DNA from 2 places in the Thermoanaerobacter kivui genome. Region 2 is predicted to be linked to the other one. Evidence: riboswitches for the same ligand, from Rfam matches in the RefSeq annotation. Region 2 holds a riboswitch; the other holds the start of a gene.

Region 1 (6,311 bases), 1.1 Mb from region 2:
CTTTTCAATTATTTCTCTCATATTGTAATACTGGTCTTTAAGTTCAAGCTCTATTGTGCCTTCACCGTATTTTTTATTTAATGTTTCTACAATGCTTTTTAGGTATCCTTTTTTATCTAAAAAAGTTTGTTTATCAAAATCTCTGATAATATAATACATTTTAGTTTGTTCTACATTGCCTTCAAAATTATTCAAATGATAAAAGCCTTCATATCCTTCAGTATGGGCAGGAGTTTCATGTTCAGGTAACATATTTTGGAGTTCTATTCCAATCAAAATGGAGTTTTTCATTTTACCTTTTGCGGTTCCTGGATGCACATTTCTGCCATTAATTTTGATTTTAGCACTGGCGGCATTGAAATTTTCGTACTCTATTTCTCCAATTCCACCGCCATCTACAGTATAAGCAAAGTCACAGGCAAATTTTTTTACGTCAAATTTGTCAACACCTCTTCCAATTTCTTCATCAGGGGTGAAAGCTACTTTTATATTGCCATGCTTTATTTCAGGATGATTTATTAAATATTCCATAGCTGTTATTATTTCTGCAATTCCTGCTTTATCATCAGCTCCCAAAAGAGTTGTTCCGTCTGTGGTGATTAAAGTTTTTCCTATGTAATTTTTAAGCTCTGGAAATTCAGTAGGAGATAATACTATGTTTTTTTCTTTGTTTAAGATTATATCTTTGCCATCATAATTTTCTATTATCTGAGGCTTTACGTCTTTGCCGCACATGTCAGGACTTGTGTCCATATGAGCTATAAATCCTATTGTAGGGAGTTTTTTGTCAGTATTTGAAGGAAGTAAAGCTGTAACATAACCGTTTTCATCTACATTTACCTCTTTAAGGCCTATTTCTTCAAGCTCATTTGCTAATTCTTTTGCAAATATTACTTGTCCCTCAGTGCTGGGATAAGTTGTTGAGTTTTCATCCGATGTTGTATGATATTTTACATATTTTAAAAATCTCTCCACTACTTTTGACATATTATAACCCTCTTTCATTTAAAATTTTTCCCAATGTAAAACTTCAGATAAAGCTTTTTTATATTTTGGTTGTGGCTCTTCTGCGGGATATCCTAATGATATAATAGAAATCATTCTTAAGTTGTCAGGAATGTTGAGGTATTCGTTTATTTCTTTTTCATAGGTTCTGTTATACCCAGCTACCCAACAGGAACCTATGCCGTAGGCAGTAGCTGCGAGTAATATATTTTCTGTTGCTGCTGAACCATCTTCTAAGTGATGTCTGTTATTTTTATCGCAGTAGACGATGACACAAGCTCCTGCATCTTTAATGAATTTCCCATATGTAGCTTTTTCTGCTATGAATTTAAGTCTTTCTTTGTTTGTTATAACGACGAAATGCCAAGGCTGTGCGTTATTTCCACTGGGAGCAAGCCTTGCGCAGTCTATTATGTCTTCTAATATTTCTTTTGGAATAGGTTTATCTATGTATTTCCTTATACTTCTTCTCTTTTTTAAAGCCTCTAATGCCTCCATAATTTCGCACCTCCTCTTTATATTATATCCCATAAAGTAAAAATTCCAAAAAGATTGACAAAAATTTATGGGTATGTAAAAATAAAGCTAAGTAAACTTATACATACTTTTGAAAAACTTGAACAACATAGATTTATGGTATAAAATAGTATGTAAATCAGGAATGGAGGTTTACATATGAAGAAATTGATAGGTTTTGATTATTCAAAAGCTCTGCAATTTGTAAGTGAAAAAGAAATTGAATATATGGAAAAGCATGCAAAATTATCTCTTGATATGGTGCTTAATAAAAATGCTCAAGGGAATGACTTTTTAGGATGGGTAAGTCTTCCCAAAGATTATGATAAATCAGAGTTTGAACGCATTAAAAAAGCAGCAGAGAAGATTCAATCAGATTCTGATGTGCTTGTAGTTATAGGTATAGGTGGGTCTTATTTAGGGGCAAGAGCGGCAATTGAAATGCTTTCTCATTCATTCTATAATTTATTGCCAAAAGGTAAGAGGAATACGCCGGAGATTTATTTTGCTGGAAACAGCATAAGTTCTACGTATTTAAGTGATTTACTTGAACTTATAGAAAGCAAAGATGTTTCTATAAATGTAATATCTAAATCTGGCACTACCACAGAGCCTGCGATAGCTTTTAGGGTTTTTAGAGATTTCCTTGAGAAAAAATACGGAAAAGAAGGAGCCAAATCAAGAATATATGTAACAACAGATAGAGCAAAAGGAGCTCTTAAAAAACTGGCCGACGAAGAAGGTTATGAAACTTTTGTGATTCCTGACGATGTTGGAGGAAGATACTCAGTTTTGACAGCTGTAGGCCTTCTACCAATAGCAGTAGCAGGCATTAGCATAGACGATATGATGCAGGGTGCTTACGATGCTTCAACAGTCTATACCAAAGACAACCTTAATGAAAATATAAGCATGCAGTATGCAATTTTGAGAAATATTTTGTACAGAAAAGGCAAAGCTATAGAAATACTTGTAAATTATGAGCCAAAGCTTCACTATTTCTCTGAATGGTGGAAACAGCTTTTTGGAGAAAGTGAAGGTAAAGACAATAAGGGAATTTATCCTGCTTCAGTAGATTTTACGACAGATTTGCATTCAATGGGGCAGTTTATACAAGAGGGAAGCAGAAATATTTTTGAAACAGTTTTAAATGTTGAAAAACCTGTTAAAGATATAGTTATAAATGAAGACAAGGACAATATAGATGGGCTTAACTTTTTAGCAGGAAAAACTATAGATTTTGTCAATAAAAAGGCTTTTGAAGGTACATTATTGGCTCATACAGATGGGAATGTTCCTAACCTTGTAGTAAATATCCCTGAAATATCTCCTTACTATTTTGGAAATTTGGTGTATTTCTTTGAGATGGCTTGTGCCATAAGTGGATATATAAATGGTGTCAATCCTTTTGACCAACCAGGGGTAGAGGCTTACAAGAAAAATATGTTTGCACTTTTAGGAAAACCAGGATATGAAAAAGAAAAAGAATTGTTAGAAAAAAGATTGGGAAAATAAATTAAAGGCCGGGCAATTGCGCGGCCTTTTTAAATAGGGGTTGACTTATTTTTTTGTGTACATTAAATCGTAGTATTCTTTTAACATTCTATTTGCTGAAAAAGCATCATAAGTTGTTCTTATGCTTTCTCTCATCATGTTTTCCCATTTCGCTTTATCGTTGTAGTAGGTTGGAACTACTTTATTTAAAAGGACGTCATAGAGTGCTTCAAGGTCGTGTTTGTCTAATTCTTCTATGTTGTCAGACTCAAAACCATCCCCAAATTGCCAGCCATTTACTCCGTCTATACAAGCTTCTGGCCACCATCCATCTAAAATACTTAAATTTAGCACTCCGTTCATGGCGGCTTTCATGCCGGAGGTACCACTGGCCTCTAATGGTCTTCTTGGATTGTTTAACCACACATCAGCGCCTCGAGTAAGCATTTTTCCTATTGTCATGTCGTAATCTTCTAGGAATACTACGCTTTCAGGATATTTCTTTGTCATCTCTATTAATTTTGCGACAATTTTTTTACCTACGTCATCTAATGGATGACCTTTTCCAGAGAACACCATTTGAATTTTTTTAGACCTTAGATAATCACCTATAACTTCGTCATTGGTAAATATAAGGTCGCTTCTTTTGTAAGGAGCAGCTCTCCTTGAAAAACCTATCAAAAGTTTATCAGCGTCTAATTTGACTCCTGTCCTTTGATATATAAAATCAATTAATTCTTGTTTTAAAATATTGTGAGTTTGTAGGAGTCCTTCACCTTTGTTGTAGGCTTCTATTATTCTTTTATCTACCCAAGTGTTTCTATCAATTCCGTTTGTTATTGAAATTATAGGAGCTTTGTTGTCAACATGCTGCCACATTCTGTTTGCAGTTTGACCGTGAAGTTTTGAGACACCGTTTGCAATGCGAGAAAGTCTCAAACCTGCGACTGTCATATTAAAAGGAACACCACCGATTTGAGCCATTTGCTCAATTGAAAGACCATTGTTTGCACCCATGTACATGAGAAGTTCTAAATCGTGAGATTCGTTTCCTTCTTTAACAGGGGTATGGGTTGTAAATACTACTTCTTCTCTTGTAGCTTTCCACGCCTCTTCAAAACTCATATTTTGATTTTCCATTTTCTCTCTTATAAGCTCAATGGCTGCTAATACTGCATGCCCTTCGTTAAAATGATAAACATCTACATCAATTCCCAAAGCTCTTAAAGCTCTTACTCCGCCAATGCCTAATACTATTTCCTGTGCAACTCTTTCTTCACCAAACCATCCATAAAGTTGACCTGTTATCCATCTGTCCCCATTTTCTGGTATATCTGTGTCAAGCAAATACAGAGGAGCATTGTCAAAGTTGTCTACCAACCATACTTTGCAATACACATCTCTATTTCTTATTTTTACTTTTACCTTTACTCCTGTGTCCTTTAAAAAGTCGTACTTACGTGTGTAATTGCGATAGGCATCATAAGGGTATCCGTCTTCACCGATATGTTGTTCTGTATAACCTTGTTTCCACAGTATGCCTATTCCTACTAAAGGCATACCTAATTCTTTTGCGGCTTTTAGATGGTCTCCTGCTAAAATGCCAAGACCACCTGCGTATAGTTTGAAATCTGATTGTAAGCCGTATTCCATGCAGAAATAGGCTACTCTTGGCAATTTTTCATTACTCATGATGAACCTCCTCATTTTCCAAGTGTTAAGTATATTATAATATTAAAAAAATCATTATGCAAGTGGTTGCACAAAAACAAAAAAGAAACTAATGAAAAAATCATTTTACACAATCCTTTCAAAATAAAATTTCTATAATTATAGTGTACCAAATTAGGTAAGACAGTTGCTAAAAATTTTTCTTGACAGAGAAACAAAAACATAGTATCATAAAGCTTAAATAATTTAACAATTTAATACTTTAAAATCTCTTATCGAGAGTGGTGGAGGGACTGGCCCGATGAAACCCGGCAACCGGCATTTTATATGCGTCTTGGTGCCAATTCCAGCAGCGTTTCGCTGAAAGATGAGAGAGTTTTGGTGTCTCTTCTTTTGGCGAAGAGACTTTTTTATTTTTAAAAATGGAGGCGATGTAGATGTTGAAAAATGGAAATTTGTGTACTAAACTTAAGAAAAGGAAGTTTGTTGTGACAGCAGAAATTTCTACGCCAAAAGGAGTGTACAAATGCTGTGTTAGAAATAATTTCAAGAGTTGATGATTTGGCCTGTGATTTTAAAGAAAATAAAGTACAGATGAATTAAATGGAGGTTAAAAATGTTAGACATTTTTAAAGAACTTTCAAATAGAGTGATTGTTTTTGATGGAGCAATGGGGACACAACTTCAAGAGAGGGGTTTAAAAACTGGAGAGTGTCCCGAATATATGAATATAACCCATCCAGAAGTAGTATTTGATATCCACAGGTCCTATATAGAAGCAGGAGCGGATGTGATTGAGACAAATACCTTTGGCGCTAACAGGATAAAATTAGCAAAATATGGACTGGAAAATGAGGTTTTCAATATTGTCACTCAGGCTGTCAAAATTGCCAAAGAAGCTTCCAAAGATAAACCTGTGGCACTTTCTATAGGACCTATTGGAGAACTTTTGACCCCTTATGGAGACATGACTTTTGACGAAGCTTATGATGTTTTTAAAGAAGTAGTTATAGCTGCAGAAAGAGCGGGAGCAGATATTGTTTTAATTGAAACAATGTCAGATATGCTGGAGGCAAAAGCTGCCATTCTTGCTGCTAAAGAGAATTCAAACATGAAAGTTATATGTACAATGACTTTTCAAGAAGATGCAAGGACTCTCATGGGGTCAGACCCTATAACTGTAGTAGTTAGTTTACAAGGGTTAGGATTAGATGCCATTGGCGTTAACTGCTCGACAGGCCCCGATAAAATGGTAAGTGTAGTGGAAAAAATGTCTCAAGTTTCTCGCATACCTATTATTGCACAACCTAATGCAGGTATGCCTGTCATTCGCGACGGCAAAACAGTTTACGACTTAAAACCAGAAGAATTTGCTAGTTTCTTTCCTTTACTTGTTGAAAAAGGTGCCTCTATAGTTGGGGGTTGCTGCGGTACTACTCCACAATATATAAAACTTGTTAAAGAGGCTGTAAAAGATTTAAAGCCAAAAGTCAAAGTAACCAAATTTACAGCTGTAGCTTCTAATACAAAAACAGTTTTCATAGGTGACGATTATCCTTTAAGGGTTATAGGGGAGCGTATTAATCCAACTGGGAAGAAGAAGTTGAGTGAAGCTTTTTTGGCTG
Region 2 (6,311 bases):
AATTAAAGCCAATTCATTTCTTTTTTTCAATTTTTGTGGTATAATTAAGGTAGCGAAGCGTTTACAAAACATAAATTCTATGGCATTAAAAAAGATATATAAAAAATGCCAGAAGCCCGGGTTTACCCGGGCTTTCAAATTTATATTCCTGCCAATTTTCTTAATATATCTACTTTGTCTGTTTTCTCCCATGGGAGGTCTAAGTCGTGTCTTCCAAAGTGGCCATAAGCTGCAACTTGTCTATAAATAGGTCTTCTTAAATCTAAATCCCTAATTATAGCTGCAGGTCTTAAATCAAAAACTTGTTTTACAATTTCCGAAATCTTTTCATCTGATATTTTACCTGTGCCAAAAGTATCAATACCTATTTCAAGAGGTGTAGCAACACCTATCGCATAAGCTAATTGCACTTCACACTTCTTAGCAAGTCCTGCTGCCACAATATTTTTTGCCACATATCTTGCAGCATAACTTGCGGATCTATCAACTTTTGTAGGGTCTTTACCAGAAAAAGCTCCGCCTCCGTGCCTTGCATATCCGCCATAGGTGTCTACAATAATTTTTCTTCCTGTAAGTCCGCTATCACCTTGAGGTCCACCAATTACAAACCTTCCTGTGGGATTTACAAAAATTTTAGTCTTATCATCTATCATATTTTCAGGAATTATAGGTTTTATTACATGTTCAATAATATCTCTTTCAATAGTATCGTGATCAATCTCAGGTGCATGTTGAGCTGATACTACAACAGAATCTACCCTCACAGGCCTGTCATCTTCATACTCTACTGTTACTTGTGTTTTACCATCTGGTCTTAAATAGCTTAATGTCCCGTTCTTTCTAACTTCCGCCAGTCTTCTTGCAAGCTTGTGAGCTAGCATTATAGGCATAGGCATTAATTCTTCTGTTTCATCGCAAGCAAAACCAAACATTAAACCCTGGTCTCCAGCGCCAATAGCCTCAATTTCCGAATCTGAAAGTTCTCCTCTTTTAGCTTCTAATGCCTTGTCTACACCGAGGGCAATATCCGGTGATTGCTCATCAATAGAAGTGATAACCGCACAAGTATCAGCGTCAAAACCGAATTTTGCTCTAGTATAGCCAATTTCTTCTACTACTTTCCTTACAACTTTCGGTATGTCTACATAACAATCTGTAGTAATTTCACCCATTACTAAAACCAAACCGGTAGTTACAGCAGTCTCACAAGCAACTCTGGCATAGGGATCTTTTTTCAAAATTTCATCTAATATTGCGTCAGAAATCTGATCACAAATTTTATCAGGATGCCCCTCTGTGACTGATTCAGATGTAAACAGTCTACGCATTTTTTTCTATTCCTCCTTAAAAACAAAATAAAACCCCTTCCAAAAGAAGAGGCACATACCCTCATCTTTCAGAAGCATGCTTCTGAGAGAATTAGCACCTTGTCCTATAGGACAGGTTGCTGGGTTTCATCGGGCTCTTTCCCTCCACCTCTCTTGATAAGAGCATGTTATTAAATTTTCTGTTGTTTACTATACCACAATTTATTTGCTATGTCAAACATTTTTGCATTAAAGGTGTGTGTCACAACTGTGTAGGTTGCTGACGTTTTACACACACTGCATCAAAAAAGAGCATGACAAAACATGCTCTTTTTTGATTTGAAAAATTATATTTAAAATGCCACAAACTTTTCTCCCGGAACGCCGCAAACAGGACATTTTTCTGGCAATACGTCAACAGATGTATATCCGCAAACAGGGCATATGTAAACTTTTGATATTTTAATGTCTTCTCCTTTTAAGGCAGCTTCTTTTGCCTCAGTATACAATTTTGCGTGTATTTTTTCTGCTTCTATGGCATAATGTATGCTCTTTTTAGCTCCAGCCTCTTCCTGAAGCTCTGCAACAGCGTTATAAGCAGGATACATTTCTTCTACCTCAAATGTTTCACCTGCTATTGCTTTTTCAAGATTCTCAACAGTATTTCCAACTTCTCCAAGAATCTTATAGTGATTTGTAGCATGTACCAATTCAGCATAAGAAATAGCTCTGAAAAGTCTTGCGATGTTAGGTTTTCCTTCTTTTTCAGCTACATCAGCAAAAATTTGATACTTCATGTGAGCCTGGCTTTCTCCAGCGTAAGCTTCACTTAAATTGTGTTTTGTCATTTCTCTCATAAATATTTCCTCCTTAATTCAATATTTTTATCAGGAGATAATAATTTTCTCTTTCAAATAATATTATACTACACTTTTTTACCATGTCAAGATGCTTGAGGGAGAAAATAAAAAAAGACCTTTCGGTCTTCTTTTTCGATGGTGGAGGGAGATGGATTCGAACCATCGAAGGCGATAGCCAACAGATTTACAGTCTGCCCCCTTTGGCCGCTTGGGTATCCCTCCACACTTTTGATTTTTATATAAATAATGGTGGTCGCAATAGGACTCGAACCTATGACCCCCTGCTTGTAAGGCAGGTGCTCTCCCAGCTGAGCTATACGACCACACTGGTCGGGATGGAGGGACTTGAACCCCCGACCCCATGCTCCCAAAGCACGTGCGCTACCAACTGCGCCACATCCCGCTATCAGTGACGAAATAAATTATAATAGAAAAAACAAAATTTCACAATAGGCATAGAAGCTTAAAAATGGCCGTTTTATTGATTTATCGCTTGCAATCTTTAATTTTTTTAAGAATACGCCATATTTTAAACTGTACGCTTTAAAGTATAAGCAGAGAATTTTTTGAACTTTCACTCATAATAACAAGCTTAATTAAAATAACTTTATCCTTAGGATAAACTTAGTGTTTTAATTTTATTTTCTCAGCAAATAATAAATGTTAACCAAATATTTATCTTTTTGTAATATACCTGTAATAATACAATGCTACAATTAACTTGCTAAAGAAAACGTACGTAAAACACAATAAAAAAAACAACAGGAGGGATATAATTGCGCATTAAAAAAATCTTATCTTTATGTATCAGCATTCTTCTTCTATTCTTAGCTTTTCCAATACAAAATGTAAAGGCTGATACATATACAATCCTTGAGACAAAAGAATTTACGGAAAATTTAAGTAAGGGAGTTGTACATAAAAATATAACCTATTTTACGACTGAAGGATGGATAAACATAAATGTGTTAAAAGTGGATTTGACTGATAAATACACTGATGTATCGGTGATTTTCAATCCCACTGGCATAAAAGATAGAATGACGGTGCGGGATATGGCAAATGCTTATGGTGCCGTAGCTGCTGTGAATGGCGATTTCTTCGATACAAAAACAGGATTCGTAATAGGAGCAACAGTAAAAGATGGAAGGTTAATAACAGACCCTTCAAATGTGGGTAAATTGGCTACTTTTTTCATTGACGCAAATGGGGTTCCCTCTATAGAATATTGGTCAAAAAGCATGTCCGTTACTCTTCCAAACGGCACAAAACTTCCTCTTGCCGCAATAAATAAAATAAGTAGCACTTTTGAGTATTTAGTAATGTTTACAAGAGACTGGTTTACAACATCTCCGGGGGCAAACAAAAATATACCTCAGTTAGTAGAAGTGGTTGTAGATGGTAACGACAGGGTATTAGAAGTGCGTCAAGGACAGCCTTCTGTCGAAATACCACAAGGCGGATATGTGTTGGCTGGTGCAGGTTATGTAGGTGAAAATTTACTCACTTTAAAGCCAGGAGATATAATACAAAAAGACATAAATACAAATCCTCCCTTTCAAAATCTCAAAATGGCTGTAAGTGGCGGCACAATCCTTGTAAAAGACGGAAAAATTGCGCCTTTCACTCATGAAATAAAAGGCTACACAGCACGAACAGCAATTGGATATACTAAAGACAAAAAATATTTGATCATCGCAACTGTTGACGGCACTTCAAGCCGTGGAATGACACAAAAAGAAATGGCAAATTTAATGATATCTTTAGGTGCATATGATGCTTTAAACTTAGACGGTGGCGGGTCAACACAAATGGCTATAAGGCCATTGGGGGATACTGACGCTAAACTTGCAAATTATGCTCCTGAAGGCTATGAAAGAAAAGTAGCAAATGGAATAGGAATATTTAACACAGCTCCTAAGGGAAATCTATACGCTTTAAAATTAGAAGTATCAGATACTAACGTGTTTAAAGGACTTCACAGAACAATTACAGTTAAAGGATACGATGAAAATTACAATCCTGTCACAATTAATCCCGAAGAAGTTTTATTTTCAGTAAATGGGATTACTGGAGTATTCAGTGGTAACACTTTTATGCCAACAAGCGTGGGAGAAGGCATTATAACTGCAAGAGTAGGCAATGTCATTGGGACTATCAAGATAAATTCTCTTGACAAGCCTGTGGATATACGGTTTAACCCTGCTAATATAGTCGTTGATAAAAACAAAGCAGTACCCATAACAGTCACAGCAAAGAACATAAAAGGTTACAGAGCTTTAATAGAACCGCAAGATATCACTTGGGATGTTTATAACAACATTGGCAATATAGATAGCAAGGGAGTATTTATATCCTCTAATTTCGATGTGAATGGTGCACTTGTCGTAAATATACTGGGAGAAAAAGCCATTTTACCCGTTAAAGTAGGGCAAGGTTCAGAATTTGACACGTCAGTACTTCCTAAAGTTACAGAATTTACACAGATAGACCCATCAAATAAAGAAGTGCCTGTGAAAAATACTTCTAATTCTTTTAAGTTTATGGTATTTGGCGATACAAAATACAACACCCTTTTGAAGTTGCAAATATCTTTAAAAGCGGCTGATATTGCAAACAAAGAATACCCACTGGCTATATTTTTAGGAGATGTAAATGAAAAAGTCTTAAATAATTTGAAGGTTAAATATATCACCACCGGTGATAAGTATAAAGTATATAATTATAACAATTCTACATTTATTGTACTTAACAATCGCAGTGGAAGTCTTTTAAGTCCCGATAAAAACCAATGGACTTGGTTTAAAGAACAATTGAAAAATGTAAAAGGAGATAACCTTTTTGTCATACTTCCTAAACCAGTATGGGGAAGTGATGGTTTTAAAGACGTAAAAGAAGCTGCTTTATTTGAAGAAACTCTAAAAGAATTTAACAAAAATACAGGTAAAAATGTGTGGATTATATATAACAGCAAAAGCAAGTTTTACACTACTTTAAATGATGAAATAAGATACATCACAACTTATGGTACCGACGTAGAAGGCAATACCAATGACATATACAATGACTTTGGTTTTATCTCTGTAATGGTAAACGGCAAAGAAGTAAACTATCAGTTTAAAAATCTTATAAATAAATTAGCGAAATTTAAAAACCCTTTCTGATTTTAACAAAGGGTCAGCTTGTTTACAAAGTCAAAAATTTTTAAAATAGGATATTTTGCATCGTCATTCCGATGTTCCAAAGCGACAAAACTAAGCTCGACCTTCGGGTTCCGGCAGGGTACCGGGCACATTCGACATCCTTGTCTTAGTGCCCGCCTTCGCCATCCTTGGCTACGGCCCTGCCTCCACCCTTGGTCTTGCTAAGTTTTGTTGCCGCTTTGTCACAAGTCGTTCCTTATGCAAAATATTCTATTTTCGAAAGTTTGTCTATAAGCTGACCCCTTCTAATTTTAAGAAAGGGTTTATTTTTTTGCAAAATATTCATTTGCTATTTCTACAAGGTACCTAACATCTTCAGAAGAAAGCTTATTTTTTAATATTTCCATTATTTTGTCATTATCCTTTTGTGTCAAGCCCTTCTGAGCTATTTTCATAATTTCGTTCATATCCTCTGTCCCTAATTTAAGGATAATATTCATTACTCTGATTTTTTGTGAAGGTTCCATCTCATTTTGCACTTGTAAAATCTTCTCTGGAGTAATTATTATGTTGTTATAGCCATTATTTTCCTTTTGCACTTTTTTGTTATTTCCCAAATCATAAACTTCTATGTTTTTTTGTTTAAGCAGGTCCTCCAACATTTTCTCTTTGAAAATCTTTACTTTTATGGCGTTTTCACTTCTTTGGTTTCTTTTTGCCATTTCTTTTTCTTCTTTATCTACTTTTGAACTGGCAGTTTTCTCTTCTACACAAATCGCCTCATTTTCTTTTGTAAGCTGGGTTTCATTTTTATTCCACAAATTTTGTTGAGAGAAATAAATAGGTTCTTCAAACTTTGTCTTCAACATAAACATAGTAGTAAAAAGAGCAATTGAAGTAATCAAAGCCAAATATTTTAGCCTCTTCATCAACAACCATTCCTTTTATTAATATTGCACATTTTTATTATTGCTTGTCATAAAGGTTTTAATTCAGCTTAT

What was found. Region 2 has a riboswitch for S-adenosylmethionine ahead of metK (methionine adenosyltransferase). Riboswitches for the same ligand answer to the same signal wherever they lie in the genome.
Region 1: linked by a shared signal. The riboswitch ahead of TKV_RS08150 (homocysteine S-methyltransferase family protein) and the one ahead of metK (methionine adenosyltransferase) in region 2 are both predicted to bind S-adenosylmethionine.

The regions. Positions count from the first base shown of each region.
Region 1 is NZ_CP009170.1:1,601,498-1,607,808, reverse strand. Features, by position in the region: gene pepT (peptidase T) at 1-987, opposite strand, end outside; gene TKV_RS08165 (nitroreductase family protein) at 1,006-1,503, opposite strand; gene TKV_RS08160 (glucose-6-phosphate isomerase) at 1,681-3,036, shown strand; gene glgP (alpha-glucan family phosphorylase) at 3,082-4,707, opposite strand; SAM riboswitch class I at 4,956-5,060, shown strand; gene TKV_RS08150 (homocysteine S-methyltransferase family protein) at 5,303-6,311, shown strand, end outside.
Region 2 is NZ_CP009170.1:462,486-468,796, reverse strand. Features, by position in the region: gene metK (methionine adenosyltransferase) at 141-1,328, opposite strand; SAM riboswitch class I at 1,387-1,491, opposite strand; gene TKV_RS02310 (rubrerythrin family protein) at 1,661-2,164, opposite strand; tRNA gene TKV_RS02305 (tRNA-Tyr) at 2,304-2,389, opposite strand; tRNA gene TKV_RS02300 (tRNA-Val) at 2,415-2,490, opposite strand; tRNA gene TKV_RS02295 (tRNA-Pro) at 2,495-2,570, opposite strand; gene TKV_RS02290 (phosphodiester glycosidase family protein) at 2,944-5,331, shown strand; gene TKV_RS02285 (hypothetical protein) at 5,634-6,239, opposite strand.